4 regions of the Streptomyces sp. NPDC048275 genome follow, and region 3 is predicted to be linked to each of the others. Evidence: riboswitches for the same ligand, from Rfam matches in the RefSeq annotation. Region 3 holds a riboswitch; each other region holds the start of a gene.
The links. A riboswitch is a leader RNA that binds a small molecule or an ion and turns the genes downstream of it on or off. The one in region 3 is predicted to bind cobalamin.
Positions count from the first base shown of each region.

Region 1 (2,190 bases), on a different contig from region 3:
CGGCCTATCTGTTCTTTGCCGGAAGCCCGAGGCAGCCCGAGAGCCCCTTCACGTGGGCGAAGGGGATCTCAGCCACGGCAGGGAACCTCACCTCGAGCAGACCCGTCGCCCCTGCCTGTGCCGTGAGCACTGCTGGGGACCGGGCGGGAGGTTTCGTACGAGGGGGCTGCGGGGCGTCAGGCAGCGCCGCCGCGACGGCTCCTGAGCCACCACACCGCGCCGCCGATCGCGAGGACGGCGATGCCGATACCGACGGGCACGGCGACGGACATACCGTCGTCGTCCGATTCCTTCGCCACCGGCTTCGCGGACGCCGACGGCGCCCCGGAGGTGGGCTCGCCCGAGCCGGTGCTGGGCGAAGGCGAAGGCGAGGGCGAGGGCGAGGCCGTCGTCGTCTGTCCGGTGGGGCTGGGGCTGACGGGTTCGGCGCCGGGGGCGGCGGGCTTCAGCTCCAGGCGGGGTGCCGGATGGCCGTGGCCGTCCTCGCTCACCTCTTCGTCCAACTCGATCCAGCGGTCGACCTGGCCGTCGCTGTAGGTCTGCAGGGTCTTGAAGTCCAGCACCTTGACGTCGGGCAACTGCCGTACGGTGACGACGTACTCGGCGTCCTCGCCCACCGCGAGCTTCGGCCCGGACACGATGTACCCCCGGTTGGTGGGCGCGAGCTTCCAGCCCTTGGGCCCTTCCTTGTAGGAGATGTCCTGCGGGGTGATGCCTTCGGGCAGGATCACCTCCAGCTTGCTGATCCCCGCGGAGCCGGACTCCGACTCCGCGGTGAAGGTCAGCGCGACATTCTGGTCGAGGGCACGGGCGCCCTCCGCCTCGACCTCCGTATGGGCGGCCGCCGGTCCGGCGGTGGCGACGGCGACCGCGAGCGCGACCGCGGTGAGGACGCCGGAACGGCGAAGACTGAACGGCGATGTGAGGCGCGACACTTGTGGCTCCCTTGTGCACTGACTGTGGTCGGTGAATTCAAGCGCAGGCAAAGACTCGGAGCCAGGTGTGAGCGCATGCGCCGCCTTCACACCTCTGTGCCCCGCTTGTCACCCTCCCGGTGCACGCACTACTGTCACGACGCCTTGGTGCACGGGAAATCCGGTGTGATACCGGTGCGGCCCTCGCCACTGTGATCGGGAAGTCCGGCTCCAGCCCTCGCGGGCAGCCACTGGGTCCTCGGACCCGGGAAGGCGGAGTACGGGCGGTGGTACCCGTCAGCCAGGAGACCGGCCAAGGCGCGTCAACCATCCACGAGGTGCTGGAGAGGGTCTGCTGAGCCATGCACATAGCCGAGGGTTTTCTGCCCCCTGCGCACGCGGTCGCCTGGAGCATCGCGTCAGCGCCATTCGTCGTCCACGGAGTACGGTCCCTCACCCGTGAGGTCAGAGAGCATCCCGAGAGCACCCTGCTCCTGGGCGCCTCCGGAGCCTTCACGTTCGTCCTGTCCGCGCTGAAGCTGCCCTCCGTGACCGGGAGTTGCTCGCATCCCACCGGCACGGGGCTCGGCGCCATCCTGTTCCGGCCGCCGATCATGGCGGTGCTGGGCACCATCACCCTGCTCTTCCAGGCGCTGCTGCTCGCGCACGGCGGCCTGACCACACTCGGCGCCAACGTCTTCTCGATGGCGATCGTCGGGCCCTGGGCCGGGTACGCGATCTACCGGCTGTTGCGGCGGTTCGACGTGCCGCTGATGGTCGCGGTGTTCTTCGGCGCGTTCGTGGCCGACCTGTCCACGTACTGCGTCACCAGCGCGCAGCTGGCGCTCGCGTTCCCCGACCCGAGCAGCGGGTTCCTGGGCGCGCTCGGCAAGTTCGGCTCCATCTTCGCGGTCACCCAGATCCCGCTGGCGGTGAGCGAGGGGCTGCTGACGGTGCTGGTGATGCGGCTGCTGGTGCAGTCCAGCAAGGGTGAGCTGACCCGGCTCGGGGTCCTGCTGGCCGGCAAGAAGACCGAGGCGGTGGCCCGATGAGCAGAAACACGAAGATCAACGCCTTGCTGCTGCTCGTCGTGGCCGCGCTCGCCGTACTGCCGCTGGTCCTCGGCCTCGGCGACCACAAGGAGGAGCCGTTCGTCGGCGCCGACGCCGAGGCGGAGACGGCGATCACCGAGATCGATCCGGACTACGAGCCCTGGTTCTCGCCCCTGTACGAACCGCCGTCCGGCGAGATCGAGTCGGCGCTGTTCGCCCTCCAG
Region 1 is NZ_JBEZLR010000006.1:114,811-117,000, reverse strand. It holds gene AB0D57_RS06315 (DUF1775 domain-containing protein) at 177-935, opposite strand; cobalamin riboswitch at 1,064-1,247, shown strand; gene AB0D57_RS06310 (energy-coupling factor ABC transporter permease) at 1,277-1,966, shown strand; gene AB0D57_RS06305 (energy-coupling factor ABC transporter substrate-binding protein) at 1,963-2,190, shown strand, end outside.
Region 1: it holds a riboswitch for cobalamin, as region 3 does, so the genes downstream of both, AB0D57_RS06310 (energy-coupling factor ABC transporter permease) here and AB0D57_RS45690 (CbtB-domain containing protein) in region 3, are expected to answer to the same signal.

Region 2 (2,190 bases), on a different contig from region 3:
CTTCTTGGCGGCGCTCTCGGCGGTCTGCGACTTGCGGGTGAGGTCGCCGATCACCAGGACGTCGGGGTCGCGGTCGGCGACGGTCTCCCAGTTGATCTGGGGCCACTCGTCGGTGGTGTCGTCGAACACGTTCTTCGCGCCGAGGGTGTTGGTCATGAGGCCAGGTGCACCGCAACAGCCCGCCATATAAGGGGAGTCGGAGTTGGCGAACCAGTACAGGAGGGTGACGTCCGAGGCGTCGAGCCCCTTCGTCGCCTTCGCCACCCGGGACTTGAGGTCCGCGACCAGTTCCTCACCTCGCTCTTCCACGCCGAAGACGCGGGCCAGATCACGGACTTCGCGGTAGACGGTGTCCACGGTCAGCGGCTTCGTGCGCACGCCGTCGCCGTCGCCGCTGTTGTCCTTGCCCTCGCAGTCGGAGGGGGAGAGATACGTGGGGACGCCGAGCTTCTCGAACTGCTCGCGCGTGGCCACGCCGCCCTTGCCGAGCGTGGAGGCGAACGAGGCCGCGACGAAGTCCGGTTCACGGTCGAGGACCGTCTCGAAGGACGGCGCGTTGTCCGCCAGCCGCTTCACCTTGGCGTTCGCCTTCTCGAGCCCCTTCGTCACGGGGTCGGTCCAGGTGGCCGTACCGACCATGCGGTCGGCAAGACCCAGGGAGAGCATGATCTCGGTGGTGCCCTGGTTGAGGGAGACGGCGCGCTGCGGTCCGGCCCCGCTGACCTTCACGTTCTGCCCGCAGTTCTCGATCGACCGCGATGTGTCCGCCGCCGATCCCTCGGATCCGCCTGCGCCTCCACCCCCGCAGCCGGCAAGGAGGACTGTCCCGCACAGGAAGGCGGCGGACAGGGATGTGGCGCGCGTGACGGACACTGCTGTTCCTCTACGTCAAGGGCCCGTACGCGGGGCCCGACCGTACCGTGTGCCAGCAGGTTTTCGGACTCGGGGTCACTCGGACACGGCGCCTTCCCGGACCTCACTGGTCCAGTGGCCGAATAGCCGTGCCCGTCACCCTCACCGCTGCGCGTCAGTCCCGGATTCACACCGGATTCCCTGACCTTCGTACGTCGTCGTACGAAGGTGCGACTGGCCAGCGCAAGCTATCACGAGGCTCGAAGAGAAGAGCCGAGTCCCGGGACGTGGGGCCGGGCGGACGACCGCCGGCTTCGACGAAGCGCGCCATCACAAGCGCAGCTCCGTCGAGCGGGCGAACAATCGGCTCAAGCGGCACAGGACCGTGGCCACGAGGCACGACAAACGTGACAGACGTGACAGAGGTGAATCCTGTGTGCGGTCGGACCGCTCAGACGGTTCCGCAGTCCGAGATGACGATCTTCTTGGCGGTACCACCGGAGCGGCTGCCGAGCGCCTCGATCGCCTTCACGACGTCCAGGCCCTCCACGACCTCACCGAAGACGACGTGCTTGCCGTCGAGCCAGTCGGTGATGATCGTGGTGATGAAGAACTGCGAGCCGTTGGTGTTCGGGCCCGCGTTGGCCATGGACAGCAGGCCCGGCTTGGTGTGCTTGAGCTGGAAGTTCTCGTCGGCGAACTTCTCGCCGTAGATGCTCTTGCCGCCCGTACCGTTCTGGTTGGTGAAGTCACCGCCCTGGAGCATGAAGTCCGGGATGACCCGGTGGAACGGCGAGCCCTTGTAGCCGTAGCCGTGCTCGCCGGTGGCCAGCTCACGGAAGTTCCTGGCCGTCTTCGGGACGACGTCGTCGTACAGCTTGAACTCGATGCGGCCGAGTGGCTCGCCGTTCGCGGTCACCTCGAAGAAGACGTTCTGGCTCATAGCTCTGCCCCTCTGGATTCGAATGGTCGCACCCGAGCATAGAAGATCTTCGTACAAAGGCCTGACAGGCGGCCCCAGTGTCCGCTTGATCACATCCCCGGGCCGTCTTCGCTCTTTCGCGAGCAGCTGCGGCACCAGGGCCTGTCGTTTGGATCAGGTCGCGGGGAATCGACGATGCCTTGTCGCCGCAGACGCGCGTGCCAGACCCCGCTCACCGGCGTGATCCAAACGACAGGACCTAGGTGCCGCCGGTGGAGCCCTTCCACCAGACGAAGACCTCGGTGCTCGGCCGGCGTTCGGAGAACCGGGCCGACGGGGAGACCTCCCGCAGCAGTCGACGCAGGTCTGCTTCGAAGGCGTCGAGGCGCGCGCCGAACAGGTGCGGAGCCGAGGAC
Region 2 is NZ_JBEZLR010000006.1:108,758-110,947, reverse strand. It holds gene AB0D57_RS06280 (ABC transporter substrate-binding protein) at 1-873, opposite strand, end outside; cobalamin riboswitch at 910-1,106, opposite strand; gene AB0D57_RS06275 (peptidylprolyl isomerase) at 1,304-1,795, opposite strand; partial or broken gene AB0D57_RS06270 (methyltransferase domain-containing protein) at 2,034-2,190, opposite strand, start outside.
Region 2: it holds a riboswitch for cobalamin, as region 3 does, so the genes downstream of both, AB0D57_RS06280 (ABC transporter substrate-binding protein) here and AB0D57_RS45690 (CbtB-domain containing protein) in region 3, are expected to answer to the same signal.

Region 3 (2,190 bases):
GGCCCGGCGTTACGCCGCCGCCAAGGAGCGCGGCGACAGCCTGCTGCTCGCGCCGTGACGCCGTAGCGCAGGCATGATGCCCTGCCTTGTGATCGTCTTCTCAACCTTCACGTGGCAGGCAGCACAGCGAAGGGCTCCCGCAAGGACGTGACGTGCGGGAGCCCTTCTGCTGCTTCAGCTCGCGACCAAGCAGGTGAGCCAGTCACCGTGGCGAGTGAGGTCAGCTCCTGCGGCCACGGCGTACGGGACCAGGCCGGGCTTGGCGGGTTCGGTGGCAGACGGCGACGCCGACTCCCGCGTGGGGGAGGGGAGTCGGGTCCTGTTCGCCGCCACCGGGGCCCCTAGGGCCTGTCCGGCGGATCATGCCGGAGACGCGGGGTCTGGCACGCCGATCTGCGGCGTTGTCGTCGGTTGCCGACTCCCCCACTCTCGGCTTCGCTCGAGCGGGGGGACCCCCATCGCGTCGACGCCCTCCTCCGCCTTGCAGCTCGACGCACCAGACCCCACTCACCTGCGCCGACAAGGCACCACTGCTTCCCTCCGACTTGATCCGCCGGACAGGCCCTAGCCGTCCGGCGCGAGAGAAGCAGATCACGCCAGGTGCCTGGTCTTGGCCATGTACCCGCCACGCGGTACCGTCGGTGCCATATCGACGACGGCAAGACGGAAGCCGGTGGGAATCCGGAACGGTCGCGCCACTGTGTGCCACCCCTTTTGCGAGAGGGGGGCGAGTCAGACCCGTAGCCGTCGTCCAGTGCACCACCGATATGGGACGCGAACTCCCAGAGGAGGCCCTGCCATGGCGCAGCATGTCGCCCCGTCGACCGCCACCACCCCCGCTCTCCCCGCCAAGCTGCCGATCGGCGCGATCGTCCCGTGGGCGGTCTTCTTCGGCATCCTGATGCTGGTCCTGCTGTACTTCGTCGGCGCCGAGCAGGGCGCCATGTCCGTCGTCTCCGGCGAGGACGTCCATGAATGGGTGCACGACGCCCGCCATCTGCTCGGCTTCCCCTGCCACTGACCCGAGGGGAACCAGCACTCATGAACTCCGCAACAGTGAGAAACCTTCTCGTGCGGGGCATGCTCGCCGGCCTCGGCGCCGGCGTACTCGCCCTGATTGCCGCCTATTTCCTCGGTGAACCGAATGTCGACAAGGCGATCGGCTTCGAGGAGGCCCACGCCCCCGCGCACGAGCACGAGGTGGAGATCGTCTCCCGATCCCTGCAGTCCACCGCGGGCCTGGCCACCGGCGTCCTGATCTACGGGGTCGCCTTCGGCGGCATCGCCGCCCTCGCTTACTGCTTCGCGCTCGGCCGTATCGGCCGCTTCAGCCCTCGGGCCACCGCGCTGCTGCTGTCCGGCTGCGCTCTGCTCGCGGTCTACGTGGTTCCGTTCCTGAAGTACCCGGCCAACCCGCCGGCGGTCGGCAACGGCGACACCATCGGCAAGCGGACCACGCTGTACTTCCTGATGATGGTGCTCAGCGTCCTTCTCGCGATCGCCGCCACTCTCCTGGGCAAGCGGCTCGCACCGAAGCTGGGCACCTGGTACGCCACCGTCGCCGCGGTGGCCGCCTTCGCCCTGGTGATCGGGCTCGCGTACGCGTTCCTGCCCGTCGTCAACGAGGTGCCGAACGACTTCCCGGCCACCGTGCTGTGGCGGTTCCGCCTCTCCGCACTGGCCATGCAGGTCACCCTGTGGGGCGGATTCGGCCTCGTCTTCGGCGAGTTGGCCGAGCGGCTGCTGAATCCCAGGCCTGCGACGGTCGCCGCGGGCCGGCCGGTCGCCGCGCCCAACTGACGTGACCCGCCACACGAGTGAGGGCCCGCGGAACCATCCGGGGGCCCTCTCGCGTTTTCCGGGCACCCACGCCATCGGACCACGGACAGGACATGACGCACGGAACGGACCGATTGGACGGGAACCACCCGGGTGAGGAGCGGAGGAACCGAGTGGCCAGACGACCCCAGCCGCGCCACATCACCCTCGGCGGACGTGAGGCGGTCGCCCTGACGGTGGAGGAGTACGAGCAGCTGATCGCCAGCCGACGGCAGATCGGCGGCCAGAGCGCCCGGGTACGGGTGCTCGCCCACAAGGCGAAGCGCACCGAACAGCTCCTCCAGGAACTGGAGACCTTGATCGGGGCCCCCGCGGTCTGCCTTGAGCGGGGCGGGCAGGCACCGACGGCAT
Region 3 is NZ_JBEZLR010000166.1:763-2,952, forward strand. It holds gene AB0D57_RS45685 (superoxide dismutase) at 1-58, shown strand, start outside; cobalamin riboswitch at 623-764, shown strand; gene AB0D57_RS45690 (CbtB-domain containing protein) at 800-1,021, shown strand; gene AB0D57_RS45695 (CbtA family protein) at 1,042-1,800, shown strand; gene AB0D57_RS45700 (hypothetical protein) at 1,953-2,190, shown strand, end outside.

Region 4 (2,190 bases), on a different contig from region 3:
GGAGAGCCTCCTGCCGACCGCCGTGATAGCCACGCGCGGTCATCTCACCCACGGGCTTGCCCATGAGGACGACCTGACTGCTCCTGTCGCTGCCGGGCTTGAGCAGCACGGGATTCATGAGCGCGGTGGGCTCGACGCGCGCGGCCTGCGCCTGCATGGCCTGCGCCCGCCCGATCTCGGCGCCCTCACGCGTCACGAACGAATTCAGCGACATGTTCTGCGCCTTGAAGGGCGCGACCTTGACCCCCTGCCGCACCAGCCACCGGCAGATCCCGGCGGTCACGACGCTCTTGCCGGCGTCGGAGGTGGTGCCGGCGACGAGGAGACCGCCGCTCATGATGTGTCTCCCTTGGAAAGCATCCGTCCGACAGCGCACACGCCGAGCGCGAGCAGGCTCACGCGCCGCGACAGCCGTACCGCCCGCTCGATGTCGCCGACTCGGACGGCGCGACCCGTGTCATTGAGTACGGGCCGGTGCTCGACCCTTCCTCCGTACGAGAGGGTCCCGCCGAGCCGCACCCCGAGCGCCCCCGCGAACGAGGCCTCCACGGGTCCGGCGTTGGGGCTCGGATGCTTGCGGGCGTCCGCACGCCAGGCGCGCACGGCGCCCCGCGGATCCCCTCCGGCCGCAGCGGCGAGTACGGCCGTGAGCCGCGCCCCCGGCCATCCCGCGACATCGTCGAGCCGCGCGGAAGCCCACCCGTACCGCCGGTACTCGGCGGACCTGTGCCCGACCATGGCGTCGAGCGTGTTCACGGCGCGAAAGGCGACCAGCCCGGGAACGCCCCCCACGGCCCCCCACACCAGAGCTCCCACGACGGCGTCGGAGGTGTTCTCGGCGACGGACTCGACGACGGCCCGCGCGACGCCGTCCGCGTCGAGAGCCTGGGGATCCCGCCCGCACAGATGCGGCAGCCGCTCCCGGGCCGCCTCGACATCACCGACCGCGAGCGCGTCGCCGATCGTCCGGGCCTCCCGCCCGAGGGAGGTCCCTCCGACGACGGCCCAGGTGGCGGCGGCGGTCAGCGCGACGGAAGCGGTACGAGATCGACGTACGGAGTGGCTCGCGAGCGCCGCGATCCCGGCGGCGCCGCCCACGCACACGGCCGTGTGCAGTGCGCCCCACCCGCGGTGGTCGCGCCACAGCACTCGCTCCACGGCACCGGCGGCCCGCCCGAACGCGGCCACCGGATGCCCGCGGCGCGGATCGCCCAGCAGCAGGTCACCGAGGAGTCCGGCGGCGGCGCCGTACGCGAAGACGCGATCGGCACGCATCGGTTCAGCCGACCGTCAGGTCGGGCACAACCGTCGTTCGGGTCGTTCGCGTCCTAGGCAACGCACTTGGGCAGCCGCGCATGGCGATATGTCCTCACTCAGGGTGTCCACGCCCTGGTTCGACGAGACCGGCGATGAGAGTTCCTGGCTCCCGGGGACTTCCTTCCCCGGTGACAGTGGCGGGACCGCGCCGGATTCACACCGGCTTCCTCTCCTGTCGCCGTACTTGGCTCCGGCAGTCCACCACGGGGTCGGAAGACCCGTCAACTTGCTGTTGACCTGCGCGGGGAGAGTGTGCCGAGGCCCACACCGCTACCGCGCCGACCTGCCCGCCGAGACCGAATTGGCATGAATTTCCCTGTGAGGGGCGGCATTTCGTGGCTGTGCTTGTGGCTGCGGAGCGTAGCCATCCGAAGTGCCCCAAAAAGGAACCGCCCTGCTCGCCGGCGCCCGGAAAGGGCGACCGATGAACAGGGCGGCGAGGACCGTGCGGCGCGGGCGAAGGCAGTGCGGTGGGTCCAGGAGCGCGCGGTGTTGTCAGGCCACGATCAGATAGATCCCGTACGACACCGCCGCCGCGCACGCCGCGAAGCAGACGTACGCGCCGGTGACCGCGAGCGTGGCCGAGCCGCCCTGCGCCGACGCCGACTCGCGCTTGGAGAGGCCGACGATGCCGAGGGTGAAGAGGCCGACGAGGGCCACGGTGGTCACGAGGCTGACTCCGAAGACGGAGCCCAGGGCTGCCCAGTCGATGTGCATGCTGTTGATTCCTTACACCGTGGCCGGCTGGGTGGGCTCCGTGCCCGGGGACGGGATGGTGGCCTTCAGGTCGTCGGTGACGGTGCCGGCGGGCGGCGGGGTGACCGCGGCGATCGCCGTGGTGACGACGCCCGCGGGCTCGGCGGCGACCTCGTT
Region 4 is NZ_JBEZLR010000107.1:3,019-5,208, reverse strand. It holds gene AB0D57_RS39470 (cobyric acid synthase) at 1-337, opposite strand, end outside; gene AB0D57_RS39465 (cobalamin biosynthesis protein) at 334-1,275, opposite strand; cobalamin riboswitch at 1,393-1,536, opposite strand; gene AB0D57_RS39460 (hypothetical protein) at 1,813-2,034, opposite strand; gene AB0D57_RS39455 (inorganic phosphate transporter) at 2,047-2,190, opposite strand, start outside.
Region 4: it holds a riboswitch for cobalamin, as region 3 does, so the genes downstream of both, AB0D57_RS39465 (cobalamin biosynthesis protein) here and AB0D57_RS45690 (CbtB-domain containing protein) in region 3, are expected to answer to the same signal.